Linked DNA regions of Butyrivibrio fibrisolvens. The protein of the gene in region 1 interacts with the protein of each later gene in a pairwise test. Links are inferred from orthologs where the notes say so. Each region holds a gene or a part of one and is shown on either strand. Other genes may lie near its edges.

Region 1 (17,576 bases):
TGAGGAACATAACAGGTATGCTCTTGGTCATAGGGTCATTTCGAAGCATTGCAAAGACCTGAGGACCTGATACTACAGGCATCATATAATCAAGAAGTATAAGATCCACTTTATTATTTGCAAGGAAAGTGATGGCATTCATTCCGGAATTGGCGATATATACTTCGTATTTTATTGAAAGCCATTCTTTGATGGTCCTAAGCATTACGCCGTCATCATCTACGACCAGGATTCTCTTTTTTTCTGAAGTAGTATCCAGAAGTGAATGAACTACCAGGTCATTCATCGCACTTGCAAGCATTTTGACATTAAGAGGGCGCTCGAATTTACGGGTGATCTTAGCTTCAGGGATCACCTCAAAGGCTGAATCGAATTCGTTATTGCTGCCAATAAGGAACAGCATGATATGATCAGTGTCTATGAGTTCACGAAGCACTTCCATAACATCGCCAGGGACAGGATCTTCCAGATACATTATATAAAGCGGAGTACGTCCCGTCGTTGCTTTGATAAGGTCAGGCTCAGGATTAACGCCTATAACTTCATACCCTTCGGCCTCAAGCCCTTTGACAACAGCTTTGACCATGAACTTTTTGGAATCGCCTATTAGAATAGCCTTCTTTTCCATGGAGTGTTTCCTTTCAGAAAAGGCACAATAGCTATATTTTCATAAAGTGTTGTACTATAATCTATGATACCATATTTTGACAGCTTGATGACGCGATTTTGTTATTTTTGCAAAATCTTAAGAATCCCGTCGCGGTTGACTGCCTGAAGCATTATCCTTATTTTTTCAAGTAGTTCTTTGGAATCTTCAGGAATTTGATAGTTTTCGTATAGTTCGTTTATAGCAGCATCTGCGCTGTCAAAATCGAATGCCTCTACAAGTTCTCTTATTCCGTCTTTATATTCTTTTAGTTCTTTGTCTGATATCAAAGGAAGTTCATTATTATCATGATTGTCACTGTTTTCTTCGTTTAGTATAGGAGATAGTTTGTCTTTGTATCCATAGAATAGAGCCAGAAGTTGGGGTGTCTTTGCAACTATCTCACTTTCGTTCTTTTCATCACCACATTTTTCCAGATATTCTGCATCCTTCGAAAGTTTCAAAGCTCCTATAAGCCTGGATGAGCTCTTAAGAGAATGAACCTGAATAGTGTAGTTCTCATAGTCTTTGGCCTTGGCATATTCTTCAATGAGCTTACCTTTGTCTTTAATTGATGAATAGAAATCTTTTATAATTTTTAGTAATATATCAGGGCTCCCGCAGTTTTGAATAGCAACCTCAATGTCGATCCCTGCAGAAGCTCCAAGACTCTTTAAATCTTTAAGTGGATATTTTCGTCCGTTTATTATGATATATTCAGCATCGTTTTCATCTGATGCTTTGACAGGGGCTTTTTTCATGTCTTGAATATCAGCTGCATATTCAGGAGTTCCGAACATATGAACGTATTTGGCAGGTAGATAGTCGATAAGCATTTTTTCCAGCTTTAGAGTATCAACCGGTTTTGACAGATAATCTGAGAATCCGGCTTCAAGGTATTCTTCTCTTGCTCCAGCTATGGCGTTGGCGGTAAGGGCTATACAAGGTGCATTAATAGACAAGTTGCGCTCTCCCATATTCCTAAGCCTGTGAAGTGTCTCGACGCCGTCCATCTCCGGCATTCTATGGTCGATAAATATTATGTCATAAGGACACTTTTGAACCATCTCAAGGCACTGTGCACCCGAAGATGCTGTATCAACGGTGATCTGAGTATCTTTTAACAGGCCTACTATCACAGTCAGGTTCATAGCAGTATCGTCAACAACAAGGATCTTTGCATCAGGTGCATGGAAAGCGGTGTGGTATTTCTTGTGGGATGATACATTCTTTTTAAAGGACTGCGCTATATCACCTATAGGTTCATTTGATATGACTCTTTGCTTTATGGCAAAATAGAATTCACTTCCTACACCGTACTGGCTGCTGACTTCAATATGTGAATCCATCATCTTTAGAAGATTCTGAACGATACTTATTCCAAGACCGGTGCCTTCTACTGTACGGTTTTTGATCTCATCCATGCGCTCAAAAGGAGTGTACAGGCGGCTCATTTCTTCTTCTTTCATGCCGATGCCTGTATCTTTGATCCTGATCTTAAGTGTGATGTTCTCAGTGTCAGCTTCTTCATAATCAATATACAGGGTAACGGATCCTTCATTGGTATACTTGACAGCGTTGGTTAGGATATTCACTATACACTGCTTGATCCTTATATCATCACCGTAGAGAGTGTTGGGGATATTAGGATCCACATGTATTATAAAGTCAAGGTGCTTCTCCTGAGCTCTTATGGAGATCATATTATAAAGGTCTACGATCATGGAACCAATATCATATTCGACCGGTATGATCTCCATCTTACCGGCTTCTATCTTGGAGAAGTCAAGTATATCATTGACCAGCGACAACAAGGTTCGCCCGGACGACTGTATGCTAAGGGCATAGAGAGTCAGATTTTCATCGTTGTCATATTCTCTGAGTATCATCTCATCCATTCCAAGGATGACATTGATAGGCGTTCTAAGCTCATGAGACATGTTTGATAGAAAAGAGTTTTTGGCAACATTGGCCTGAGTAGCAACTCTAAGGTCTTCTTTTAGCTTTTGCTCCTGACGCATTGAATTGACATAGTTCACAAGATATTCTGTGGTCTTTTCAATGCTGTGATACAGACCTTCTACTTCGTTTCCTGTATCAATATTCAGTTCATGTATAGCGTTGACTTTTTCGACTATGTTATGGTCATATTCACCTTTTATATCAGATCTTATTTCAGAGCCTGTAACCTCGTTGTCATAGGAGTCATCCACGAAATCGGATGTAGCTTTAGTCAGTCGTACAATAGGAGCGGCTATCCTTTTCTGAGAAAAATAATTTGTAAATATACCGGTAGGTATTGCTATGTTCATGATGAACATGATGAGTCTTATATTATAGGCAATACCATTTCTGTTATATACAAAAGTGTTGTAAGAAGTGGGTTCAAGAACATTGGACAGATTAAAAGTAGCTCCGTTGTCGTATAATTCTGCGTTGTTTATATCATCATTATTATAACCGGCTCTGTCAGAGCTCATGTCAAGAACATCAAGGATTCCGCTTACAGCCCCTGCTTTCTCGGAAGGAACTATAACATCCGGTTCGATTGAAGGGATCAAAAATGCAGAAGCAAAAGCAGCGCCAAAACTGAATATGATACAGTCAAGAGCTATAAGGGTTGTAAGATGCGTACTTATAGTAGACTTCTGGATAGTCTGATAATCTTTGTTGGTATAGTAGACTCCGTAAGGAATCTTGGATTTAAGAAAGTCAGGAAGATACTTGAAGATCTGATGCAATAAGGCAAAAGAAATAAGAGCTTCAGGCAGTGCTCCGATCATATAAAGAGCATATGTTTCGGACATGGGCCTTAGAAGCTGTATATTTCTGATCCTGCATACCAGAAACCACCATAAAGGACCGAGGTTGAATGCAGTGATAAGAGCACCGATAAGAGCAACAGTTCTTTTTAAAAACCATCTGTGGGATGACATATATCCTATTGCAAAAACTGTCGCAGTAAAAATAAACATCATGTAAAGGTATCTTGTATCTGAAATCGCTTTATAGATGAAAATAGTATATACAAGAAGTATTCCCCAGAAATAACCGTGAAGACCAGTAAGGAGTATAAGAGGGATATCTTTGAATGTGATCTCGAAGGTTACTTTGCCAAGATCTACCGGTATCCCGGAATCAACAAAGCAGATAGAGATGATCGTAGCACAAATATAGCAAATAAAACTGATAAAGTGCTTCAGTATTTTTTGCTTATCGATCGTACCTATTATGTCAAAAATCAGTAGTCTTCTATTAGACATGCTCGCTCCAATTATAAAATAATAGATGGATCAGATATTTTATCGGCATTTTTTTCCAAAAAGAATAGTGTGTGGTATAATCGCTTAGTGAGATGATGTTCTCGCAAATTGTTTTCTAAACGAGAAAGGATGTTCATAAAAATGGGCAGATATTTTGGTACAGATGGTTTCAGAGGAGAAGCTAACGTAGGTCTTACTGCTGATCATGCATATACAGTAGGACGTTTTCTGGGTTGGTATTACGGCGAGCTAAAGCGCCAGAAGGGAGATACTTCAGCTCCCAGAGTTGTCATCGGCAAGGATACAAGACGTTCAAGCTATATGTTTGAGTACAGCCTTGTAGGCGGACTTGTTGCTTCAGGCGCAGACGCATACCTGCTTCACGTAACAACTACTCCTTCAGTAGCCTATGTTACTAGAGTTGATGAATTTGACTGCGGAGTAATGATCACTGCCAGCCACAATCCATTTTATGATAATGGAATAAAGCTTTTAAATGGCAACGGAGAGAAGATGGATGAGAAGACCATCGGACTCGTAGAAGATTATATTGATGGTAATCTGACAGCATTTGACAAGAAGTGGGATACTATTCCTTTTGCTACCAAGGATTCCATTGGATGTACAGTTGACTATGTATCTGGAAGGAATCGTTATGTAGGATACCTTATCTCTCTTGGTCTTTATTCATTTAAGGGCATGAAGGTAGGTCTTGACTGTGCTAATGGTGCTTCCTGGAATATTGCTAAGAGCGTATTTGATGCACTTGGTGCTACAACTTATGTTATAAATGATGAACCTAACGGAACCAATATCAACAACAATGCCGGCTCTACTCACATTGAAGGCCTTCAGAAATTCGTTGTTGAGAAGGGGCTTGATGTTGGATTTGCATATGACGGCGATGCAGACAGATGTCTGTGTGTTGATGAAAAGGGCAATGTTGTAAACGGTGATCATATTCTTTATGTATACGGTAAGTATATGAAGGATAAGGGCGAGCTTGTAAATAACACAGTTGTTACAACAGTAATGTCCAACTTCGGTCTGTACAAGGCTTTTGATGAAGCTGGTATAGATTATGCCAAGACAGCAGTTGGTGATAAGTATGTATATGAATATATGACTGAGAATAACTGTGTAATAGGCGGTGAGCAGTCAGGTCACATCATCTTCAGTAAGTATGCAACAACAGGTGATGGTATCATGACATCTATTAAGATGATGGAAGTAATGCTTGCAAGGAAGAAGAAGATGTCAGAGCTTTGCTCTCCTCTTACTATCTATCCTCAGGTACTTGAGAATATCAGAGTTACTGATAAGACAGCAGCTCAGAACGATCCTGATGTTGTAGCTAAGGTTGATGCTGTAGCCAAGGATCTTGGTGACAGCGGCAGAATCCTTGTACGTGAATCAGGTACAGAGCCTGTAGTACGTGTCATGGTTGAAGCTGAGGACAAAGAGACTTGTAGGAATTATGTAGAATCCGTAATCCGAGTTATCAAGGATAAAGGATACGCTGCAAAATAAAACGGGTAGATTATATCTGTCAGATTTACTTATTTCGGGCCATTAGATTATGTCTAATGGCCTTAACATGAGGTTGGTGTGAAAAATTGTATCGATATGAAAATTTTTCACACGGCTATTTGAGACGAGCCCAAATAGCCATGGTGGCAAATCCGAATCTGATATTCGGATTGCACGACTTACACAAGTGCTCGTCATGAAGGAATAATATGGATTTATTTGAGTATGCAAGGGCTAAGACTGCTGAGTCAGAATCGCCTCTTGCTGCACGTATGCGCCCTACAACTTTGGAAGAGGTAGTAGGACAGCAGCATATAATAGGACATGATAAGCTTTTATATCGCGCGATCAAGGCTGATAAGATAAGGTCTATCATTCTGTACGGCCCTCCCGGAACCGGCAAAACTACACTTGCCAAAGTAATAGCCAATACGACTAAGGCTGAATTTATGCAGATCAATGCTACAATTGCCGGCAAGAAGGACATGGAAGATGTTGTAGCCAAGGCCAAAGATAATTTTGGCATGTATCAGAAGAAGACCATTCTATTTATAGACGAGATACACCGTTTTAATAAAGGGCAGCAGGATTATCTCCTTCCTTTTGTAGAGGACGGGACAGTTATCCTTATAGGAGCTACAACAGAGAATCCTTACTTTGAAGTTAATGGAGCTTTGCTGTCAAGATCAGTCATCTTCGAGCTAAAGCCTTTGTCCAGAGAGGATATTGCGGTACTTATAAAACGTGCTGTATATGACAATACCAAAGGCATGGGTTCTTTTAATGCAGTGATAGATGATGATGCTATAGAATTTCTGTCAGATATGGCAGATGGGGATGCAAGACATGCCCTTAATGCGGTAGAGCTTGGTATCATGACTACAGACAGAAGTGAAGATGGCAAGATTCATATCACACTCGATGTGGCAAGAGAATGTATTCAGAAGAAAGTTGCCCGTTATGACAAGGATGGCGACAATCATTATGATACGATATCAGCTTTTATCAAGAGCGTACGAGGATCAGATCCGGATGCTGCTGTATACTATCTTGCAAGGATGATAAGCGCAGGAGAGGATCCTAAGTTTATCGCAAGACGTATGATGGTCCTTGCTTCAGAGGATATAGGCAACGCAGATCCTCAGGCTCTGCAGGTCGCAGTTGCAGCTTCACTTGCTGTAGAGAGGCTTGGAATGCCTGAAGGAAGGATAACTCTGTCTCAGGCTGCCAGCTATCTTGCAACAGCACCTAAGAGCAATGCTTCTATTGTAGCAATAGATGATGCAATGAAAGAAGTATCGGATACCGGCAATCTGCAGATCCCGTCCCATCTTCAGGATGCTCATTATAAGTCTGCATCCAAGCTTGGACATGGAATAGGATATAAGTATTCGCATGACTATCCCAATCATTATGTGAAACAGCAGTACCTTCCGTATGAGCTTAATGGCAAGGAGTTCTATTCACCCACAGGTAATGGTTATGAACTCAAGATAAGGGACCATATGAGGGCTTTGAAGGCAGCAGAAGAAAAGCGCCTTAAGGAAACTGAAAAAGAATCAGAAAAGTCATCAGAATAGTCGTAGGAAAAGTAATCATATAAAGTGATCTATAAATACTTTTATTAAAGTAAGTTAGTAGTTATAGAGTTTAAAATATTCAGGAGATATACATTTGGCATCGCAGTATTTAACGTTATACAAAATAATAGTTCTGTATATGCTTAAAAGATCAGACGTAGAGCTTTCCAAGTCTCAGATATATGACTTTATACTTGGAAATGAATATACCACGTTCATGACCCTCCAGGAGGCTTTTGGAGAGCTTAGCGATCAGAAACTTATAAATGAACACAAGAAGCGTAACAGGACCTTCTTAGAGCTTACAGAGGCTGGAGAAGAGGCATTGCACTTCTTTATAGGTCAGATGAATCCTGAGATTCGTCTCCAGATAGATGCTTATCTTAAGGAAAACAAGATAAAGCTTCGTAATGAGTCATCTATAATCGCGGATTATAACAAGCGTGCAGATGGACAGTACGTTGCAAGACTCGTAGTCAAGGAGATGGGAGAAGATCTTATCAATATAGAGCTTACTGTTCCTACTGAGAGCATGGCAGATCGTGTATGCGCAAGATGGCATGACAAGAGCTCAGGCATATACTCATATATTGCTGATCAGCTCCTTAATGACTCTGACTAAGGAATCTAATGATAGTAGCAGAGGTTCTGCCAATTGGCCTGGGCGTGAATTTTTAGATACTAACAATATGAGATGAGATGAATTTAGAGTTTTTCAAACTTTCAGTTTGACATTGCTCTAATCTACTAGTATAATAACATTCGTGGCTTGCAAAGAGAGGATTTATCCTAGATTTGCATATGTGCCAAGCTGTTGTAGCACAGTCGGTAGTGCGTCGCATTGGTAGTGCGGAGGTCACGGGTTCGATTCCCGTCAGCAGCTTTATTTTTTTGCTCTATAAGCTCAGTATTCATAAGACTTTTTATAAGTCGTATGAATACTGAGCTTTTTGTTTTTAAGTATGACTTCTTGAACGTAAATTACAGAAACACGCATTTACTGCGTGTTTCGTGATTCAATGAATCTGTTGGCAATAGAGCCTTCACCGAAGGTGAACTCAACCTGCTCTATTGCTGCATTTTTGAATCTTTGATTCAAAAATGTATGATTTCTTGGACTTTATGTTCAAGAATGTATATTTTGATGAAATGAGTATTATCATTTTGCATAATAAAAGGGGCTGTCGCACTAAGTAATTAGTGCTCAGCTCCCTGTTTATGCCCAAAACACAAAAACCAGGCTTCGAAAAGCCTGGTTTTTGCTGTAAAATATGTTTATGCGACTAAACCAAATCTTACAAGGAGATTATACAGTATCTTCCTTGTATCATCAAATCAAACTTCCGCTAGACATAGAAATATCTATTCCATCTGATGATCCGGTACGCCTGGTTAGTGCATTTGTGGAGGAGATGAATCTTTCTGATCTTTATGAGACTTATGACAGAATCAGAAAGAGTCAGGCCTCACCGCGTCAGATGCTTAAGATTGTTATCTATGCAGCAATGAACAGAATCTATTCCAGTCGTGATATTGAATCATCCTGCAAAAGAGATATCAATTTCATGTATCTTCTTGAAGGTGCACCCGCACCCGATCATTCTACATTAGCAAGATTTATTTCCCTACATCTCTCACAATGTTCAAAGTCTGTAATGTCGCAGGTTGGAACTATACTTCTGGATCTTGGAGAGATATCAGGTGAGAATATATTTATCGATGGAACAAAGATTGAATCTGTTGCCAACAAATATACTTTTGTATGGAAAAAAGCCGTGACCAAGAACATGGCTAAACTTGCAGAGAAAATCTGTATGTTCTGTGCGGAATGCGAAGAACTCTATGATTTTAAGGTTGTATATAAAGACCAGATATCACTTCGCACTTTGAAACGATTAAGAAAGAAGCTTTACAAGATCAAAAAAGATGAGGCTATCGAGTTTGTACATGGCATTGGTAAAAGGAAAACAATGCTTCAACGCTCAATCGAAAAACTTGAAGAATATACAGAAAAGCTTAAAGAATACACAAACAAGCTTTATAAATGTGGCAGACGAAATAGCTATTCTAAAACGGATAACGATGCCACTTTCATGAGAATGAAAGAAGACGCTATGCTTAATGGTCAGCTTAAACCTGCATACAACCTGCAGCATGGTGTTGATGCAGAATATGTAACCTGGCTCGGCATTTACCCGAATCCAACAGATACTCTTACTCTGATACCTTTCCTAAAAGATATGGAAGAACATCTTCCCTTCAAATATAAAAACATAGTTGCTGATGCCGGTTATGAAAGTGAAGAGAATTATGTTTTCATTGAAAACAACGATCAGACCGGATATATAAAACCACAGAATTATGAACTGTCAAAAACAAGAAAGTTCAAAAAAGATATCAGTAAACGAGAAAACATGGACTATGATTCTGAAACTGACAGTTATACTTGCAAGAATGGAAAAAGCTCTTAGCTGTATCCAAAAGAAAACAAAAGACAGCGACCAGTTACCAACGTGAAGTAACAATATATGAGTGTGAAAGTTGCCATGAATGCCCATTCAAGAAAGACTGCATAAAAGGCAATAACTGTAAAACTCCATTTGAAGATAGGAAAAAGGTTCTTTCTGTATCAAGAAAAATGGAAGAAAAACGTGCAGAATGTCTTGAACGAATAACTAGTGATTATGGAACACAGCTACGAATGAACCGTAGCATACAAGCAGAAGGTTCGTTTGCAAACGTGAAAGAAGATATGAATTTCAGACGATACCTTTATAAAGGAAGTGAGAATGTTCTGGCACAGAGTACACTTTTGGCAATAGCTTTTGACATCAACAAACTCCACCATAAGATTATGTCTGAGCGAACCGGAACACATCTATTTGAACTGAAAAAAGTGTCATAAATTTTGAATTTTAAAATAAAAAATTTGTATCAGCGTCGATAATTCAATCGGCTTATTAAAGTACGCCCAAAGACAGAGTATATAAAAATATATAGTAAAAAGCCGTTTTTAAGGCATGAAAAAGGGGCCTCGCCCAGATGATCAAATCATCTAGTGCGACAGCCCCTTTTGTGTGATCATAAAGACGATCAACCGCCGTTTTGTTGATCATCAGTAGGAGGCGTAGCCTCTGTTGTGGCTGGTTCCGGAGTTGTTCCTGTTGCATTTGGATCTGTAGTAGCTGCATTAGGATCTGCTGCTGCATTTGGATCTACCGTGGCATTCGGGTCTACACCGGCAGCAGCGGCATTTCTGTTTATTATCTCCTGATTCTGCTGTACCAGGATTTCCTGTGCATTGGGCTGTGCGAAGAAGCTCTCGTTATGAGGACATAGTACATTAGGATCTACCAAGGTAGAGGAGCCTGCACCACTTCCTGCTGATTGCTTCAATATGTCCGGTTCTTCAGGAATTACAGTTACAACCTGCTGCACCTTGAAAGGACACAGATCTGTTGCAGCAAGACCTGAATAGTTACATATTGTCTGATAGATATGTACGTTACAGCTTTCTGTAGGAACTGTACCATTTTCAAAGTATTCAGTTCCAAGTGAACCATCGCACAGGCCTGATGTAGGTAGAAGTCCGGAGTCCTTACATACAGTAGCTGTAGTTATACCGCTTGGCACTGAGAATGAAGCTGATGGAAGATCTTCATGTATCTGCGACATAACCTTACGCCAGAGAGTTTTGGCAAGGTGTGTCTCTTCAGAAGTAGAGAGGTCTTCGTTGTTATCATAGCCTGCCCAGCAAGTAGCTGTGTAGTAGTTAGTAAATCCGCAGAGCCATACATCATTCTCATCAGATGTAGTACCTGTTTTGGCTGCTATAGCTGTTCCACCGAAGTTTACTGCAGTACCTGTACCGGATGTTACAACATCCTGCATGGCACTTGTCAGAAGGAATGCAGTTGTTTCCTTTAATACCTGTTCACCTTCTATAGATGTATTATCGATGATAACATTGCCATCATGATCCACAATCTTGGTATAAAGCTTAGGCTTAATGTAATATCCGCCGTTGGCGATAGTAGCGTAGGCAGAATTGATCTCGATATTCTTGACACCATATGTGATACCGCCAAGACACAGTGTCTGCTGTATGTCTGAGTATACCTTGCCGTTGCGTTCCTCACGTTCTACAAGAGTAGAAATATGGAATTTGTTGACAAGATAGTCATAACCAAGCTGCGGAGTTATAAGTGTCATAAGTTTTACTGTTACAACATTCATGGAATCACGGATACCGGATCTTAATGTAGAGAGTCCGCGATAACTGTTGTACCAGTTTCTTACAGGTGTTCCGTTGGAATAATTGAACGGAGCATCATTGATAACTGTTGCAAGTGTATATCCTGCACTATCAAGAGCCGGAGCGTATGCTGCAAGAACCTTGAAGGCTGATCCGGGCTGTCTCTTGACATCTGTAGCTCTGTTAAGGGTTCGGCTGGCTGTCTTAGTTCCTCTACCACCTTCCATAGCTACAATATAACCGGTAGCCTGGTCTTCAATAGTCAGAGATACCTGAGGCTGAGGTGTCAGAGTATACTTTTCATCAATGATAGTTTCATCTTCGCCTACAACTTCTGCTTTGTACTGCTCGATAGCTTCTTCTGCAGCTTCTGTAGAAGAGAAAGTCAGGTCAAAAGACTTGTTAGACTGCTTGAAGTAGGTCTCCATCATCTCATCGCTGTAGTTTATATATTCTCCTGCAGCGTTCTTGGTGGTAAGAGCATAATCAAGAAGATAACTTGTGTTTGAAGGGAAGTTGGATTCGTCCTGGAAGACTTCATCACATATTCCCTGAATCTTTGGATCCATAGTTGAATAGATCTTAAGACCACCGCTGTAGAGAAGTGAATAAGCCTGTGTTTCTGTATATCCGGCTTCTACAAGATCATCAAGTACGACATCTGTAAGAGCATCTACAAAGTATGAATTAACTGTATTGTCTTCAGTTTCAGAATCTACAACCTGAATTCTGGAGTATGGATCATCAGCCATGGCTTCGTCATATTGAGTCTGAGTTATGAATCCGAAGTCCAGCATATTTCCAAGAACCTTTTCACGTCTTTCTGCATTCTTGTCAGGGTGAGTTATTGGGTTGAATTTACTCGGGTTCTGAGTGATACCGGCGATAACAGCACATTCTGAGAGAGTCAGCTCACTGACAGATTTATTAAAATATCGAAGTGAGGCTGCCTGAACACCAAGCGTGTTCTGACCAAGGTTGATGGTGTTCATATAGTTTAGAAGTATATCTTCCTTGGACATTGTTTTTTCAAGCTGGATAGCAAGGTATTGTTCTTGTATCTTACGCTTGAACTTGGCTACAAGGGTGTCCTCTTCGGTCCAACCAGTGAAGACATTGTTCTTGATAAGCTGCTGTGTGATAGTCGAAGCACCTTCGGAAAAAGATCCTGTAGTTACTGCAACATATCCGGCACGGATGATACCTTGGATATCAATTCCGTTGTGATCATAAAAACGAGCATCCTCGATAGCTACAAAAGCATTCTGAAGATCCTTTGGTACCATATCCAGAGTTACAGGAATACGGTTTGAATCTGTAGATACGAGCTTAGCTATCTGATTACCTTCAGAATCATATACGAATGTACTGAATCCTGAAGGAGTTACATCAATATTGCTTATATCAGGGGATGAATCAATGATACCCTGAAATGCGCCAAGGCCGGCACTTATAAGTAATATAACTACAGAAAGTATAGCAAGCAGGAACACTTTGAACAAAATAGTTCCGAACTTTTTGCCCCATCGTCCGGTTCCGTTACGAAGCGCAGATTCTTGCTTTCTGACGCCTTCTTTACCATAATTCATAATAAAATTCCTCCAATTTATCAGTCTATTATAGCAAATATGGGCGCATGAATAAAGAAGGTAAGCCCAAAGTTCATAATTTATGGATATTTGGTATATTTTTGATATATTTTCTTCTTGAAAAAACTAAAGATTATTGTATTTGAGCCTTGTTTTCATATCTTGTGTTCGTTTACTATATCTGTATGGACAAAAATAACGAAAATGAAAAAACATACAAAATAATAGTTGAAGGCGGAAGCGACGAGATAGAGATCAAGAAATCCCGCTTCATAGGACAGGCCTATCCCATACAAGGTGCACAGGATGCAGAGACTATCATTAAATCTGTGGAAAAAAAGTACTGGGACGCCCGTCATAATTGCTATGCCTATATACTTGGCGAAGGAAGCGAAGTGCAGCGTTTTTCTGATAATGGAGAGCCCTCAGGAACAGCAGGAAAACCTATACTGGAAGTGCTTCAGGGAGCAGGACTTACCAATACTCTTATAATTGTCACAAGATATTTTGGAGGAACGCTCTTGGGAACAGGAGGCCTTGTAAGAGCTTATACCCAGGCATCTCAGGCTGCCATAGCTGCATCTAAAACTGCTGTCATGACCTATGGACAGAAGATAACTTTTAATATCGGTTATGATATGGTAGACAAGATCCAGCATGCATTTGGGCAGATGGGGATAGAACTTGGCAATCCCGTTTACGGAGCAGATGTAAGCTACGACATAGTGGTCAGCGCAGGCAATATTGATAATGTAATAGATAAGATTACACAGATAACAAGTGCAAGAGCAGTGATAACAGAAGGTGAGAAGGGATATTATCCGATTACCTGTGCAGAATAATTACTAACTCAAATTAAATAGTATAATAAAAAACCATCGATGTATTCAAAGTTTTCTTTGAATATCCGATGGCTTTTTTGTACTAAATAAACTGACTAAAAATATTAATCAAGTAATTGTTATGATTACTTATTCTGAGCCTTGTTCTTGGCAGCGATTCCTGCTCTCTTACGCATTGTAGGATCAAGGATTCTCTTACGAACACGAAGTGTTGTAGGAGTTACCTCAAGAAGCTCATCTGTATCGATGAATTCGATAGCTTCTTCAAGAGACATAACCTTAGGTGGTACAAGACGAAGTGCTTCATCTGAAGATGATGTACGTGTGTTAGAAAGGTGCTTGGTCTTACATACGTTAACTTCGATATCTTCGCTCTTACCGCTTGAACCGATTACCATTCCTGAGTAAACCTTATCACCTGGCTTTACGAACAGAGTACCACGCTCCTGAGCATTGAAAAGACCATATGTTACAGCTTCACCAGACTCAAATGCGATAAGTGAACCCTGCTTACGATAAGAGATCTCTCCCTTGAATGGAGCATATCCTGAGAACTCTGTATTCATGATACCGTTACCCTTGGTATCTGTCATGAAGTCATTTCTGTAACCGATAAGACCACGTGAAGGGATGTTGAACTCAAGACGGCTGTATCCGCCATTAGCTGTTCCCATGTTTACAAGCTCGCCTTTACGCTCTGAAAGTCTTGAGATTACTGTACCTGAGAATTCTTCAGGAACATCTACATAACATTTTTCCATAGGCTCAAGCTTCTTGCCGTTCTCGTCTGTCTTATAGATAACCTCAGCCTTAGATACTGCGAACTCATAGCCTTCACGACGCATGTTCTCGATAAGAACTGAAAGGTGAAGCTCACCACGTCCTGAAACTTTGAAAGTATCAGTTGATTCTGTATCTTCAACTCTGAGAGATACATCAGTATTAAGCTCTCTGTAAAGACGATCTCTGATCTGGCGGGAAGTTACGAACTTACCTTCCTGACCTGCAAGAGGAGAGTCGTTGACGATGAAGTTCATGCTGATAGTAGGCTCTGAGATCTTCTGGAAAGGAATAGCTACAGGATTCTCAGGAGCACAGAGAGTATCACCGATCTTCATATCGCCTATACCTGAAATAGCAACGATAGAACCGATACCGGCTTCTGTTACTTCAACTTTGTTAAGACCATCGAACTCGTAGAGTTTGCTGATCTTGGTTTTTACAAGTCTGTCAGGCTCATGGTGGTTGACGATAACAACCTCATCATTAACCTTAACCTTACCGTTATCAACCTTACCAACACCGATACGACCTACATATTCGCTGTAGTCGATTGTAGAGATAAGAACCTGAGTATTAGCTTCAGGATCACCCTGCGGTGCAGGAATATAATCTACTATTGTATCAAGAAGAGGCTTCATATCTGTTCCCTTGTCATCAAGTGACTTGGAAGCAACGCCTGCCTTAGCTGATGCGAATACGAACGGGCAGTCAAGCTGTTCGTCGTTGGCACCAAGATCCATAAGAAGTTCAAGAACTTCATCTATAACATCATTAGGACGAGCTTCAGGACGGTCAATCTTGTTGATACATACTACAACAGGAAGACCCAGCTCCATGGCCTTACGAAGAACGAACTTGGTCTGAGGCATAGGACCTTCGAAAGCATCTACAACAAGTACTACACCATTAACCATCTTAAGTACACGCTCAACCTCGCCGCCAAAATCAGCATGGCCGGGAGTGTCGATGATGTTGATCTTAACACCGTTATATGAAATGGCTGTATTCTTGGACATGATAGTGATACCACGCTCTCGCTCGATATCATTAGAGTCCATGACTCTTTCTGCAACTTCCTGGTTCTCACGGAAGATTCCGCTCTGATGTAAAAGAGCGTCAACAAGTGTTGTCTTACCGTGGTCAACGTGAGCTATAATGGCAACGTTTCTAATGTCATCTCTTGTCTGTATCATACTGGTACTCCTTAAAATATCCATGAGCCCTTGATGGTGCGTGTAACTTACTTATAAAAAACAGTCATCACACTTACAAGGACCGTATTCATCTAGTATGCAGTCTGCGTTCTGGCGCTTTCTGATACCTAAAACAGTAACTTTAACTCTTGATCTGTTAATTCAAAACCAACATATTTTAGCACTCATAACAGAGCGATGCAACAATGATATCAAAAAAACATTCATAAATCGATGTAAAATATACACTAACTATGATCAAAATACAAGAATATATTATACAAAATAACGTGTAGTAGCAGTTATAACTATACCAATATTTCATATTTACCAAATATACGCCACCCATTAAGGCATCTGCACTGCCTCAATGGGTGGCGTATGTTTGGTAAATGCGAAGTCAGAATGTATTATTGATTGAGCAGATCCATTACAGCGCTTCCATTTCGTCTTGCTTTGATAATATATTCAGGAACTGATTTTTTAAGCTTTTGTGTAATGTCATCAGCATGGTCATTTAGCCATTCATAGCCTTCGATAAGCTGCTCTGTAGTTTTTAGATCCTGAACAGGAAGTACGTATTTATCCTCTGTTCCGAACAGATCTCTTGCTATGCCCCTTGCTTTTACTGAATATCCTATTACAAGAGTAGGAACACATGATGAATATGCAGCGATAGTTGCATGAGTTCTGGCTCCTATAAAGAGTCTGCATCTGGCAATAAAGCCTTTGAGCTGAGTTGCATTATGGTCCTGTAACAGAATAACCCGTCCTGTATCCTTGAACTTCTCATAAAGGCTTGTAAGTGGTATGAAGTCGTTGCTCCTATCCCAGACAACATGAGGGATAAGAGCTATATTATTGTCTGTGGTATCGATGATATGCTGTATAAGACCTTCGTAGCATTTTAGTGCGATATCTTTATCCTCAGCATACATACCTATAAGAGGACTTAGGTTTAGACCTATCATCTTACCTTCTTTCCAACCATCCGGGAGAGGGAGATATTGCGTATCAAGAGTGAATGCAGGATCTGGAGCAAGCTCAAGCCTTTCTTTTGAAACTCCGGCGTCTAACAGAGCATTATAAGTGATGCTTTCTCTTGCAAGAATCTTGTCATAAAGCTTCATGTCAGCTGCAACATCACTTCTTTTGACAAGCTCAGGTTCAACGCTGCATCCAAGGAGTATAGTCTTTGTACCGAGCTTATGAAGCATACTGTTGGTAAGCATTATCTCTTCAACCATATAGTCGTAGCAATAAGTATCTCCGCCTATCGACACACCTACCTTCGGGGGATTCTTGTACATATCCTTGAATCTGTATCTAAGGAATGATTCCTTATCCTTTGTTATCATGCGGTAAACATAATAAAGAGTATGATTTATGACATTCCTGTCCATATGCTTTTCTTCTACAAAATGGCATATATCTTCAGGAACATACTTAAGATCCTCTGCTCTGTCATTGGTCATGACATCCGGTTTAATCGAAGGATCCTGACTATTGATAAGCCCTGTAAGAGACCTTACTATAGCCTCGCATCCATGATTACCACTTCCTGAATGCATATATAAAGTAACTTTATTGTTCATAAGTAAATGCCCAGAATATTCCGGCCGTTCCTTTCTTGTTTTTTGATAAAAACTTATGTTGTATGACGTATCGAACGTAAATTACAGAAACGCGCATTTACTGCGTGTTTCGTGATTCCATGAATCAGTTGGTAATAGAGCCTTCGACGAAGCCGAACTCAATTGGCTCTATTGCTTCATTCTTGAACTTTATGTTCAAGAATGTATCTAATATTTTAATTGTTATAATGTAACTTTTGACCTTTACGTCATATTATAGCATAGAGTAGAGAGCCGTTTTACCAAAATCCTAAATTGTGA
Region 2 (14,488 bases), 1.0 Mb from region 1 along the record:
ATATTATCTTGGCAATATATGTTGCATTGTCTTTGGTAAAATGCTCCGGATCATTTAATTCAAGAAGTATACTTGCTGTAGAATCTTCCTGTGATGCAAGAAGAGTTCCATCATCTTCAGGAACATGAAGTGTGATCCTTGCCCAGTTTACTGATTCAATAGATGCAAGATCCTTCTCCAGCTTTTTTTCCATATATGTAACGTACTTCTTCTGTTTATCAGATTCTGTTGTGGTAAAAGAAGAATCAGTAACTTTATCAATTGTATAATCGTCAGCCTGCACGCCGTTGGACGCAAGAAGGAGTCTTGCATCCTGCTGGCTCTCTTCGCGGACCTTAAATACAAGAGCATCTTCCGACAGCTGATAATCTATGCTGTTTTCTTCAAGAAGATCTCTTATCTCAGCAGCCTGCTTGGTATCATCTGCTGTAACCAGCGTGATGTACTTAGGTTGTGAAAATATCATCACAAGAACTGCCAGGGTGACAAGCGCACCGGCAGCTACTGCGACTATCATAGTCTTTTGTTTAGTTGTAAAGCGGTTCCACCACTCTTTGGCGCGGTCGAGAATTGCTTTTAATCTATCGGGCATGCTTACCTCCCCTTCTGCGTACGAAGAATAAGATCCATACGGCCAACCCTAATTTGGAATCATCAGCCTCTCCCAGTTGCAAATAACATAGGCTGCATCCATAAAGCATGTAACACGAAGTCAATAACAAGAAGTCAGAAACCCGAAGTCAAGAATATGAAATGATGAGTTTGAAAATGTCCCATTTTCAAAAAGAAATTAAGACTATAATCCGATGTCTCCCATAATGATGATCATGGATGCATTTCCTGGCGCCCTGGATACAGGATGTATCTAAGCGTTTTCTCAGAAATGCATGGATGCATTTCTAAACGCCCGGATACAGGATGTATCTTGTGCCTGTATAGAAATGCATGGATGCATTTCTAGGCACCTTGGATACAGGATGTATCTAGCGTTTTCTCAGAAATGCATGGATGCATTTCTAAACGCCCTAGAATTGCATCTGCATTAGCTGGTTATAAGCAGTAAGCACTCTGTCTCTTACTGCTACTGTATATTGAAGTGCTGTTGAAGCTTTAGACATGGCAATCGTAAGATCATGGGTATTCTTGGACTGACCAAGTGCCCATTCTATCTCTGCATTCTCTGCATCTGACAGATAAGCATTGGTAGTATTGATATTATCGATAGTTGTAGCAAGGATTCTGGAAAAAGTGTTGCGATCATCCTCTGACTTGCCAACCGGATTACTAACCCGGCTGGTTCTTTTCTCGGCAGCTTTGACAGCGCCGGAAGATACATTTGTAAGATTAGATATATCAGCCATCAGCCCTCTCCTTTTTGGGTACACAAAACTTGTCCCATGAAATACCCTTCCCCTAAAGCTGCCTTAAATCTGCCCTGTGCATTAAGACATGAAGATCATACAGATCTTCACGAAAGGATACTCCCCGAACAAGTCTCCGCCCCGAACATTTGCCCCTAACAATAGTATTTACCCGAAATAAAACTTTCCGCCCTTTTAGCTACCTCACTTTCCCATTGTAAGTCCCATCTGCGCGATCTGCTTACTTGCGTTAAAAGCAGTCGCATTGGCCTGATAAGCATTTGCAGCATCGATGAGATTGGTCATCTCTGTTACGATGTTGACATTAGGATATGTAACATAGCCGTCTTCATCAGCATCCGGATGAGACGGATCATATACTATGTTCATCTGCGTCTCGGTGTCTTCCCGAACGGTTGTGACTTTCACACCTTTACCCGAGTACTGATCAAGTTTTTTATTAAATATTTTTGTAAAGGGGGTCTGTTCCCCTTTTTCCGCAAATGTTACAACCTTACGTACATAAGGATCTCCGTCTTCATCACGGGTCGTATTAGCATTGGCTATATTCTCAGAGATGATATCCATACGGAATCTCTGCGCTGTAAGACCGGATCCATTAATATCAAAAGAAGTAAATAAACCCATTTAAAGCTCCTTTCTAAGCTTTATCATGAAGGCGCTTTCATAGCCGTCTGAAGATTCTGGAACTCAGATGTAAGCCCTGCTATTACACCCTGATACTTGAGCTGGTTAGATACAAGCTCTATGTTCTCCTGCTCCGGATCGACATTGTTCTCATCAAGACGATAGGAATAATTAACGCTGTCTTTAAAGCTTCTTCCTTTAACTTTAGTTCCGCGAAGGTTAGCAACCTTTTCGTCTAGTGATTTATATTTCATATTACCAAGAGCTCGTCTTAGTTCATTTTCAAAATCTATATCTTCTCTTTTATATCCGGGAGTTGTCGCATTGGCAATGTTATTGGCAAGGATCTCATTCCTTACCCACGTAGCATCAGCCGTTGCATCTAGAACATTAATATAATCGAATGCGTTGGAATTAATCATACTTACTCCTATTTTCCGCCTATTCCGCGGCCCTAAACGTTATAATTTTGCAGCTTATTGCTCCTGCTTGATTATGCGCTTCTCCCATCCTTGGAATTAATTATCGCAAATAGAGTAAAATATTATCTGTTTATTCAATATTTATGATAAAACTTTTAATTGTAATATGCAAGCATCGTTAACGTATTATCGTATATTGCTGTAAAAATCTTTACTCTCTAACATTATTTCGGCTGAAAAATGCAGATTGTTTAGGGATTGCACAACTAGGGAGTATGCCAGCGAAGCTCATTATAAATTAGCCACCTTGACCAGAACGGTATAGAAAAAGCCAGGGAGCGGCATCTCCTGGCTTTTTTGTTTGCTTGTTATGAAATAATCGCATCATTTCATCGGCTATAATTACTATAACAAAACTTATAAATAGTCAAATATCGTATAACAAGCCACAAATTTCTTCAATCATTTAGCTTTCGTAGTAATCTCCTTGCTCTAATAGGATTTTCCAGCTTATTTTGACTCTTTTTTGAGTTTCTTAACTTCATCAAAAACCACATCGTTAAGAACTTTGATATAAGTTCCTTTCATGCCGGAACTTCTGGACTCGATAACACCGGCGCTTTCAAACTTACGAAGAGCATTGACTATAACTGAACGGGTGATTCCGTCTCTGTCAGCAATCTTGCTGGCTACAAGTACGCCCTCCATACCGTTGAGTTCGTCGAATATATGTACGATCGCTTCCATCTCTGAAAAAGATAAAGTGCTGATAGCCGACTTAACAACCGCTATCTTACGGTTTTCTTCTGCACTCTCTTCATTAACAGCACGAAGCATCTCAAGACCGACAACTGTAGTGCCATATTCGCACAAGATGATGTCGTCTATCTCGTAAGCCTGCTCAACCTTATATATAAACAGGGTTCCAAGCCTCTCTCCGGCTATATCTATAGGTGTGATGATTGCCTGATATCGGTCTGATTCTTCAGAATCAAAACCAAGAGTAGTCAGATTCACATTCTCCTTGGTAGAAAGGATTGTAAGAAGTCTCTCATTGAGCATAGGATCTACAAAACTTCCAACCTTACCAATAAGAAGATCGCTTATCTCCGGAATATCAGGCCTTGTTGAAGTTCCAAGGACTTTGCCTTTTCTGCTTATAACAAGAACATTTGAAAAAAGAATTTCTCCCAGAACATCACAGATATCATTAAATACTACCTTGCCGGAATTAACATTATGAAGAAGCTTACCAATCTTACGAGTCTTGTCAAGAAGCTGAACGCTGCTCATGATCAAATCCTTTCTGTAATTGCCAATAGAATACTATTTGCATCATTCAATTGATATTTATATTTGGGCACATAAAACATTTTTTATAATACCTATCTCATTATAAACACAAACAAGGCATAAATCAATCGAATAAAGCAAACAAATGCAACAATTTGCATTAATGTTCTGACAATTATCGATATTATGACAAATAAGCCCTTACCTCCGTCACTAGGGCTCTTTTCTGCAAAAAAGCTGCTGACTATCGCCAACAGCTTTATACATATCTTATTAGATTACTCTAGCATCCTCTGCAGTATTGTCTTTTAGAATATCTTCTGCAGCTTCGCTTGCATGTGTTTTCTTCTCATACGTAGAGTAAATAAGCCATGCACATATACCAAAGATGACAGGACCACTAAGTGACCATATTGTTGTTTTGATATCACCTTCCATTGCAGGCTGGATGATAGCAAATAAGTTCGCCAAAAACAATGTGATCGTTACTACATAGCCCCAGATAGTTGCTGACTTCTGGCTCTTGAATACAACAAAGCTGCGGTCTACATCCTTCATTTTCTTAAACTTAGGGAAAGCATATGATATGAACATGTAAGGAACTGTCATTCCAACATTAACCATTGCGGTAAGGATCAGGAAGAACTGCTGCATTGTATCGCCGCCAAAAGATATAAGTAGAATCATTACGCATACGATAGTGCACTGAATCCACATAGCATTCCCAGGCATGCCGTCCTTGTCAATCTCACCCATCTTACCTGGCCAGAGCTCTTTGGGAGTTCCCTCGATGATCTGCTTAAGTGGTGAATATACAAGTGTGAACATTGCTCCCATTAGTGCAAGAAGCATGATAAATGCATAAACGCGTGCAAAGCCGTGAGCAAGTGCCAGCTGTGCTGAATGACTAACGCCAAATGCTTTACCTATTTCTGCAGCAAAATTGGACATGATCACGTATGACACATTTCCAAGTGTGATCTCCTTGCTTCCAAGGATCTCACTATAGTTTGTAAATGAACCGACAAGCATGATAAGAAAAGCGTATCCTGCAACAATAACCATAGCTGCAGAAATTATTCCCTTAGGAAAGTTCTTCTCTGGATTTTCTGTCTTATCAACAAGGCCGCCTACAGCTTCAATTCCGCCATATGCAAAGAGTGCATATACGATGAATGAAAGAATAGCAATAGGGCTACCCTGATATGCTGCATTGAGCGGAGTCTTAAGTGACTCGAAGCCCTCAAATGGCTGCTGCAGCTGCCCGCCACGGACAATTATCATAACAATAGAGCCTACAACCACTAATATATTGATAGTAAGAACAGCTGTACCACCGATCGAAGTTACTTTGCTTATCTTATCAACGCCCTTGGCATCAAAGTATGTGATGAAGATAAAAAATGCTACAGCCATGATACCAAGTAGTCTTGAGCCTGACAAAAAGTCTGATCCAAATAATGACCAGGTAGCTGTCGTGTCTCTACCAAATAGAATATTAGATACCGGAACCCAGATACCAGATGAAACATTGACCATCCATAAAACATATGATGTATACCACATGAATGTACCAATGAATGCATACTTAGGTCCTACTGACTTGCACATCCACGAGTACATACCTCCTGATTCATGGCGAAATGCAGAGCCAAACTCAGCAACCATAAATGCAAATGGAATAAAGAATAAGATGCCTGCTATCACAAACCATGGAATTGCTGCATACCCCATTAGGTAATAAGAACGCGGGATGTTATTAAATCCGTAAACTGATGTAAAAATCATCAATATGAGGGACGTAAGTCCTAACTTTTTCTCTTTCATAGCTAACTTCTTTCCATAAAAATTTTAAGTTTAAATCTTTGCAAAGCAACGCCAACTAGTATACCATGAAATGTCATTTTTCTCTAGGTGAAAATGTCCAAAAACGTTGAATTTTCAGCACTTCAACGTTTTTAACTTCAAAAGTTTTAATCCCTAAATTATCTTTTTATCATCTATCAATGATTGATTTTTTCGCTTTTGTCTTTCTATAAACTCACATATACTCTAATAACATTCCTATACCTAAATGGTCCTTGCCTCAGTCCACAGCAGACACAAAAAAGAGCCATTTAGCATCTGCTAAACAGCTCTTTGAATTACAATCTATATGCTTTTGGAAAAGCTTTGTTCTTACTAAATCAGATCAGTCTTTATCATCTTCAGGCTTGTCCATTACATAGCCGCATTCCTGATTGGCACATGCAAGCTTGTTGCCCTTCTCAACCATGTATCCGCCGCATGTAGGACACTTGATCTTAGAAGGTCTTGCCCATGACATGAATTCACACTCCGGGAATCCAAGACAGCCATAATAGCGTCTTCCCTTCTTTGTCATCTTGATGACAACATCCTTGCCACACTCAGGGCACTCTACACCGATCTTCTCAAAGTAAGGCTTGGTGTTACGGCAATCAGGAAATCCCGGGCAAGCCAGGAACTTACCATGAGGACCGTACTTGATAACCATGTTACGACCACAGTTCTCGCAGATTACATCTGTCTCTTCATCAGCGACCGTTACTTTCTCAAGCTCCTCTTCCGCTTTCTTAACAGCCTCCTCAAGATCAGGATAAAAGTTCTCAATGATAGTCTTCCACTTAACCGTACCTTCTGCTACGCCATCAAGAAGTGTCTCAAGGTTAGCTGTAAAGTTAACATTAACGATCTGGCTGAACTGATCGTTCATTACTTTATTAACAGCAAGTCCCAAATCTGTTACAAACAGATTCTTGCCATCCTTGGAGATATAGTGACGAGCCAGAATAGTTCCTATTGTAGGAGCATATGTAGATGGACGTCCTATTCCAAGCTGCTCAAGGTCATGTACTAGGGATGCTTCTGTATAATGAGCCTTGGGCTGTGTGAAATGCTGCTGAGGATCGAAAGATTCGAACTTAAGAACAGACTTTTCATCTATTCCCTTCATGAGCGTATTCTTCTCGATCTTGTCTTCATCATCTGTATATACATTCATGAAACCATCAAATACAGTCTTGGACGCAGCAACAGTAAATCTGTGTGTTCCAGCATCTATACGAACTGATGTTGTCTCATACTTGGCAGGTGCCATACGTGATGCTATGAATCTGCGCCATATAAGCTGGTAGAGACGGAACTGCTCTCTTGAAAGATATTCCTTAACAACTACAGGTGTTCTGTTAACATCTGTAGGACGGATCGCTTCATGCGCATCCTGGATCTTCTGTGCATTCTTTGACTTAACTTCGCCTTCTGCAAGATATTCTTTACCGAAGTTAGCCTCTATATATCCTGCTGCAGCTGCCTGAGCTTCATCTGCTATACGTGTAGAGTCTGTACGAAGATAGGTGATAAGACCTACAGTACCGCTTCCCTTGATATCAATTCCTTCATAGAGCTGCTGCGCAACACGCATTGTCTTTTGTGTGCTGAAGTTAAGAGCCTTAGATGCTTCCTGCTGAAGTGTTGATGTTGTAAACGGAAGCGGAGCCTTCTTACTTCTTACGCTCTTCTTGATCTGTGTTATCTTATATTTCTCACCCTCAAGTGACTTTACAAGTTTTTCAAGCTCTTCCTTGGATTCAATCTCTTTTTTCTCATCACCCTCACCATAATAGTGAGCTACGAGAGGCTTCTTCTCACCTGATACTCCAAGATTTACATCAAGACTCCAGTATTCTTTTGGTATAAATGCATTGATCTCATCTTCTCTGTCGCAGATGATACGAAGCGCTACTGACTGTACACGTCCGGCAGAGAGACCTCTTTTGATCTTATTCCACAAAAGAGGACTGATGCTGTAACCTACGATACGGTCAAGAACACGTCTTGCCTGCTGAGCATCAACAAGGTTCATATCTATGTCTCTTGGATGCTTGAGCGCTTCCTTAACAGCATTCTTGGTGATCTCATTAAATGTAACACGAGATACCTTCTTGCCGCTGTCTGCAAGTTTTAAAGCTGCAATAAGATGCCAGCTTATAGCCTCACCCTCTCGGTCAGGGTCAGTTGCGAGATATATATGATCTGCTTTTTTTACCTTTTTGCGAAGATCCGCAAGCAAGTCTCCCTTGCCGCGAATTGTTATATATTTTGGCTCATAATCATGCTCAATATCTATTCCCATCTGTGATTTGGGAAGATCTCTTACATGTCCGTTGCTCGCCGCAACGTCATAACCGCTTCCAAGAAATTTTTTAATTGCCTTGACCTTGGTTGGTGACTCAACGATGAGTAATTTGTTTCCTGCCATTAAATAACCTTTCTGCAGCCTTGGGCCACATTTTTTATTTTTATCCAAATGCAAATTGAGTTTCTTCTAATTATATGTACTCATTTTTTTCGCTTTGTACAAGTCAGAACTATACTCTACTTTTTAGAATTTGGCAACTTTTATTAAAAAAATCTTCTAATATTACTTTTCTATAGGTACTTTTTACATGTTATTTCAAAAACCATAAAACCGCTTCAAATCAATATCTTTTGAAAAAAATATATTAAAGTGCCCAGATCTCCCTTAATAATTATCATTAAAACTGCACATTATCCTCAGAATGTAAGGTTGATGTATGAAAACCTACTGATACTTTAAATATATTTCTTTAAAGCTCCCCACCTGGAATGCATAGTATTTCTCTTAAAAGATTTTGGAAGTTATCATGCAAAAGCTATATTAGCATATTTTTTGCTTACATCTTAATTCCTGCATACAAACCATTTATAATTCTCTTCATAGAAAAGATGTATCTGCCGGCCACAGACCATGCATTCATACAAGATACCGCAACCACCGGCTGACAGACTGGCAGCCCTTTTGCAGTTTTGGACCTTATCTATCATATAACGAGTCCCGTCTTCCCATATGATCCAGACAGGTCTTAGGAACCCGTCTTTGGTAAAAGTGGCCTCGACTTCCACATATACTTTCCTGTCGCCTGAAACAGTACCTCTCTGGCTGGTCGTCCTTTTTACAAATACTTTGTTCTGATCCATATATAACCTCATATTGTGAGCCCCGGCATTGGCAGATAAGCACTTCCTGCTGTGTTCATGCGATGCAGATCTGCTATCAGCTTTATTATAGTCATAAAACCTGCTCTTATCTCTTGCCAAACATGTTACAATACTGTATCATAGTTTTAGCATTTCAACTTCATCATTTTTATTTTATGATGTTAATATGCTAATGTCAATATTTTAGCATTTGTATTACTATTTTCAGAGGATCTATATGTTCATTTCACGAATTTGCAGATTCTGAACTACAATCATCGGAAAGCTATATTTTACGCATTTTCCGAACCGGTAATTCAATATTCAAACTTAGCATTAACAATATAAGAGGACTAACTCAGAGGAGATCATTATGTCATTTGGACAGAAACTTAAATCAATCAGAAAAGAACGTAAAATATCCCAGACAGAACTTGCACAGGCATCGGGTGTAGCCCAGAGAACCATCTCATCCTACGAGACAGATCTCAGCATCCCACGTACCTCCAATCAGCTCCGCAAGATAGCTGACGTACTGGGCGTAACTCCTGCAGATCTTGTATCTGACGATGACAGATTCCTTATAAGTTCCGAGGAAGTTGAATATAAGGTCGAAGCCAAGCGTCTTGTAGCAGAGCTTACAAGCCTTTTTTCAGGCGGCAAGATGGATGAGGATGATATGGATGTTCTCATGCTCTCTATGCAGCAGGCTTATGTAGAAGCCAAGAAGAAGCACCATGACGATGCAAATGCCTAACGTATATACCAAAACAAAAATCAGAACATATTATGTACTACGATAATGATCATATAATTAAACAGGCACATAAACTTATAAGAGAAGCCGGAACTTCTGATCCGGCTTCTCTGGCTGATTATCTGGATATATCAGTTAAGCCTGTCCCTTTCAGAAAACAAAAAGGGGTATATCAGGTCATAGAAGATATACCTTTTATATTCATCAAGGAAGACCTTGCTCCCGAGATCTACAACATCGTAATCTTGCATGAAATAGGCCATGACCGTCTTCATAGAGACATAGCCAAGGCCTTTGCAGAATACGATCTTTTTGATATGCAGACAAGCCGTATGGAATATGAGGCCAATCTTTTTGCTGCAGAAATATCCCTTCCCGATGACGAAATCCTCGACTACATCTATCAGGGCATGGATGTATCACAGATAGCCCGCGCCATGTATTCAGACATCAATCTGGTAGCCCTGAAGGCTTCAGATATGATAAGACGCGGATACAACTTTAATCAGGTCGATCACAGGAATGACTTTTTAAAATAAAACAGCCCCAAATCATCTATACAAGTGATTTTGGGCTGTTTTATTTAACGTTTTCGGCAATTTTATTTGGTGTTTTTCGGCTGTTTTATTTGGCAAACATCTTCTCAATCTTAGGTGCAACATAGAGCCATGCTACAAATGTAAATATACCGGTAGTAAGCCATGCTGCCGGGTCGCAGGCGCTGGCAAGTTCATAGATCATGAGCTTCATTGACAAAACTGCCATGATAGCCCTTGATACCAGCTCTACTACTCCGCCCATCATAGGAAGGAACCCAAATCCGCAGCCCTGCATCATATTTCTAAAGATGAATATAGCAGAAAGAGGGATATAGCACATAGCACAGAATCTTATGTATGGAATAGCCCATGGAAGGTGAACTGCTACGTCCTGCGCCGAATCAAAGAACAGATGCATTGCAGGCTCTAAAAGTGATAATGAAAGAACAGCTGCAACAACAGAATATACAGTCATGATGATCATGGAATTCTTAATACCATCTTTTAATCTGTCGTACCTGCCAGCGCCAAAGTTCTGTCCGGCATAGGCAGCTATAGTCTGTCCCATGGAAGGCATACCCTGAGTTATAAGTCCCTGGATCTTACTTGCAGCAGTGAATGATGCAACAGCTGTAGATCCGAACAGATTGATGGCAGCCTGCATGATCATGGTTCCTGACGCAGTTATAGCGAACTGAAGGGCCATAGGTACGCCTACTCTTAGCTGATGGCTTGTATCCCTGGCTTCAAGGTGCCAGTCACTTCTTTCAGGCCACATAGACCTCTGTTTCTTATAGATATATACAAAGCATAAAACTGCTGATATTCCCTGAGATACAACGGTAGCAAGAGCTGCCCCGAAAGTCTTAAGATCAAATCCTACTATGCATACAAAATCAAGTCCCACATTAAGACATGCAGAGAAAATAAGGAAATAAAGCGGAACTTTACTATTGCCTACAGCTCTAAGTATTGATGCACCAAGATTATAAAAGACGCTGGCACATATACCATAAGATATAGTGATTATATAAGAATATGCATAATCGAATATATCATCCGGAGTATTCATCATACGAAGTATAGACTTCATACTGATAACACTTACCATAGTAGTTATAAGTGTCACGATAACTGCCAGTATCACAGCATTGGCAATACTATGACGAAGTCTTCTGTCATCATGAGCTCCGTAGCTCTGACTGGTAAGAACAGTAAATCCCGTAGCCAGACCGTTGGCAAAACCCAGGATCAGGAACATAATAGTACCCGTAGCACCAACTGCCGCAAGAGCATCTGTTCCAACATATCTACCAACTATAAGCGTATCCACCATATTATAAAACTGTTGAAATAGATTACCAATAAATAGTGGCAGCATAAATTTTATCAATATAGGGGCAATCGCTCCCTTAGTCATATCAGATTTCATATAAGTTCCTTTCAGTTTTCTATGTATACTTGCAAATCTGCAAAGTACACCACGACCGCATCTTCTCACGCATCATGCACGGTCACCGTGCCCTTGCCCGCATTCTTACTCTCATACAGGCCCACATCAGCCCTATCAATGGCAGCTTCTATTGTATCGCCATGGCGCACGCCAGTAACGCCGCCGCTGATCCTCACCGGCATCTTGGTCTCTGCATCATCAAGGTCCTTTTGAAGATGCCTTAGAAGATCCGCAGTTCTTTGAGAATTCATATACATGATACCTATGAACTCATCGCCGCCCCATCTTCCTACGATACCGCTATCTCCAACAGTCTGTAGTAGGAGTGTTGATACAAGTTTAAGAACACCATTGCCATACAGATGACCCATCTGATCATTGTACTTTTTAAAATCATCAACATCAATCATAAAAAGTGATATATTGTCACGATGTTTTCGAAGACTTTCAGTATATTTTTGCCTAAATATCCTATTATTAAAAAGGCCTGTCAGATCGTCTGTATTCTCATGTTCTATCGACATCCTGTTCATTTTGGTAAGAAAAACCGTAGCAGCAGTTATGAAGACTACAAGAACTGCTATAAGAAGCAGTATCGCATAAAATACGAACTTCTTGTATCCATTAAGAATCTGTGTGATATCCTTAACAACGATAACATTCCAGTTAAGGTCTGCATTGTGCTTGACCGTCATACAATGAATATTGTCAAGCCAGATATAATCCTCATTTCCAAGATCCGTTGAAGTGAGTACTATCTCAGGAATCCCCAAAATCTTAGAAGCTTCCGAAACATCCTTATAATGATCTGTACTTCCGCTAAAAGAATTCATGGCATTGCCATTGTTGACGATCATTATGTCTACGCCCATGGCATCCTGCATGCTAGTGATATATTCTTCAATCTCACCAATTTCCTGCGCAGTACCGGCAACTCCCAGAAGATTGCCCTTCTCGTCTTCAACACGGCAGTTTACAAAGAGGTTAACAGCATACCCCTGAGTTTCATCCCTGTCAATCTCAATATCATAAGGTTCATCAAGCTCTACAAAGTTGTAATACCAGCTGTCAAAATCATCCAAAGGAGAGATGATCTTATTAAGACCATCCTGATAATAATAATTGCCTGTTTCATCTGATACAAAGAATACCGTGTCATAGCCAAGTACATCCTTGTACTCTTTAAGGTAATCATATAGAACCTGTATATCCTTGTTGTCGTCAGGATTGGGTGTCTCAGTTTTGATCCACTGTTTCAAGAAAAGATCTGAAGCTATCATCTGAGAAGCTACTCTCTGGGTGGTAGATACATTTGAGATCTGGGAAGATACATCTACACCGGTTACAACTACCGCATTCTGGGCCTGTTCCCTCGTCTGCTGTCTATAGAAACTTACAAAGCCATACTCTATAGCGATGAAGCCTGCCACGACTACTACAATAATAAGGATATTGGTTATCAGAACTATATGTTTGCGCATAAAGATCCTTTCAAAGACCGCTATTGATCTTACATATGAACAGCGAAGCAAAAAATCGAAACAAAAAGCCGAAATAAATAGCTGAAATAAATAGCCAAAACAAAAAGTCAAAACAAAAAGTCAAAACAAAAAATCGAAATAAATAGCCAAATCAAAAAGTCAAAACAAAAAATCGAAATAAATAGCCAAATAAAAAAGCCGAAACAAAGAACGAGCATAATAATCCGTTCTTTATTTCGGCATATAAGATGGCAGTCTTAAGTAATTATAAAAACATTATAAGGTGTTTATAGCTAGAGCTAAAAGATCTTATCTAAACATCTATTAAGATCATTGTATCAGCTTGGTTCCAAGTATCTATCAAGATCATTGCATTAGCTTGGTTCTAAACATCTATCAAGATCATCGCATCCGCTTTGTTCTAAACATCTATCGGATACAAATGATCTTATATCATAGATTAAAGTGCAGCAAGGTTTTCTCTTACAGCGCCTTCTTTTTCGATAAGCTTCTTAAAGTTAGCTACTACAGTATCTGCAAGACCTACTTCTTCAAGATCTACAGCGAAGATCTCTTTTTTCTTAAGGATAGGAAGAAGAACAGCTTTGAGTTCATCACATGATCTTGTATCGCCAAGGCTGATAGTACGTGTGATAGCACTTACCTCTTCAAGAAGAGGATCTGAGCTGCATTCAAATTCTTCGCCCTTATCATCTATACCCATTGTATATCGAAGCCATCCTGCCAGTACGAAAGGAATAGCCTTAAGTGAGTGTACATCAAGATCATCTGCTGCGATGTAGCTCTTGATAGTCTCGCCAAAACGAATTGCAAGCTTCTGAGATGTATCTGTAGCGATTCTCTGAGGAGCATCAGGCATGAATGGGTTAGGAAGACGAACCTTTGTTACAGTATCGATGAAGTCCTTAGGATTGATAACGCCTGGATCTACTACAACAGGAAGTCCTTCTACATAACCAACTTGATTTATAAGCTTAACAAGGTCTGCATCCTTCATTTCTTCTGAGATTCTTGTATATCCAAGAAGACATCCGTATACAGCAAGTGCTGTGTGAAGAGGATTAAGGCATGTTGTAACCTTCATACGCTCTACGTTATTAACTGTATCTCTGTCTGTGAAAATAACACCAGCCTTTTCAAGAGCAGGTCTTCCGTTAGGGAAGTCATCTTCTACTACAAGATATTCGCTCTCTTCTGCGTTTACAAAAGGAGCAACATATGTATGGAATCCTGTGATTACAGGCTCAAGACCTTCTACGCCGTCCTCTGCAAGCATAGCCTTAACGCTGTCATCAGGTCTTGGTGTGATCTTATCGATCATAGACCAAGGGAATGATACAAGGTTCTTATCATTTATATAGTCTACAAAACCTGCATCGATCTTGCCATTATCAGCCCATGCCTTAGCAAAATCATAGATTGCTGCATAGAGCTTCTCACCATTATGTGAGCAGTTATCTGTGCTGACCATAGCGATAGGAAGTTTACCATTTG

The links.
Region 2: the proteins of I7804_RS17015 (region 1) and topA interact in binary tests that used the Escherichia coli proteins (3 or more experiments, as listed by UniProt). The link is inferred for Butyrivibrio fibrisolvens from one-to-one orthologs.

Annotation. Positions count from the first base shown.
Region 1 is NZ_CP065800.1:4,050,372-4,067,947, reverse strand. What follows is about bases 12,039-14,876. They hold I7804_RS17015 (YigZ family protein), read left to right. Parts: upstream 12,039-13,048; coding sequence 13,049-13,705; downstream 13,706-14,876. Other genes in these bases: typA (translational GTPase TypA), read right to left, coding at 13,831-14,876; I7804_RS17020 (transglycosylase domain-containing protein), read right to left, coding at 12,039-12,863. Also shown: I7804_RS17060 (response regulator), read right to left, coding at 1-628; I7804_RS17055 (response regulator), read right to left, coding at 730-3,909; glmM (phosphoglucosamine mutase), read left to right, coding at 4,051-5,439; I7804_RS17045 (replication-associated recombination protein A), read left to right, coding at 5,649-7,019; I7804_RS17040 (DUF4364 family protein), read left to right, coding at 7,114-7,641; more of I7804_RS17020, read right to left, coding at 10,113-12,038; more of typA, read right to left, coding at 14,877-15,681; I7804_RS17005 (polysaccharide pyruvyl transferase family protein), read right to left, coding at 16,092-17,276.
Region 2 is NZ_CP065800.1:3,017,991-3,032,478, forward strand. What follows is about bases 5,460-8,417. They hold topA (type I DNA topoisomerase), read right to left. Parts: upstream 8,004-8,417; coding sequence 5,916-8,003; downstream 5,460-5,915. Other genes in these bases: yjeM (glutamate/gamma-aminobutyrate family transporter YjeM), read right to left, coding at 5,460-5,551. Outside these bases: flagellar basal-body MS-ring/collar protein FliF, read right to left, coding at 1-592; flagellar hook-basal body complex protein FliE, read right to left, coding at 1,026-1,361; flagellar basal body rod protein FlgC, read right to left, coding at 1,566-2,009; flagellar basal body rod protein FlgB, read right to left, coding at 2,033-2,431; GTP-sensing pleiotropic transcriptional regulator CodY, read right to left, coding at 2,942-3,724; more of yjeM, read right to left, coding at 3,998-5,459; I7804_RS12625 (hypothetical protein), read right to left, coding at 8,447-8,743; I7804_RS12630 (helix-turn-helix domain-containing protein), read left to right, coding at 9,117-9,500; I7804_RS12635 (ImmA/IrrE family metallo-endopeptidase), read left to right, coding at 9,533-10,039; I7804_RS12640 (MATE family efflux transporter), read right to left, coding at 10,125-11,471; I7804_RS12645 (sensor domain-containing diguanylate cyclase), read right to left, coding at 11,537-12,973; I7804_RS12650 (mannitol dehydrogenase family protein), read right to left, coding at 13,434-14,488. UniProt on the Escherichia coli protein: Releases the supercoiling and torsional tension of DNA, which is introduced during the DNA replication and transcription, by transiently cleaving and rejoining one strand of the DNA duplex.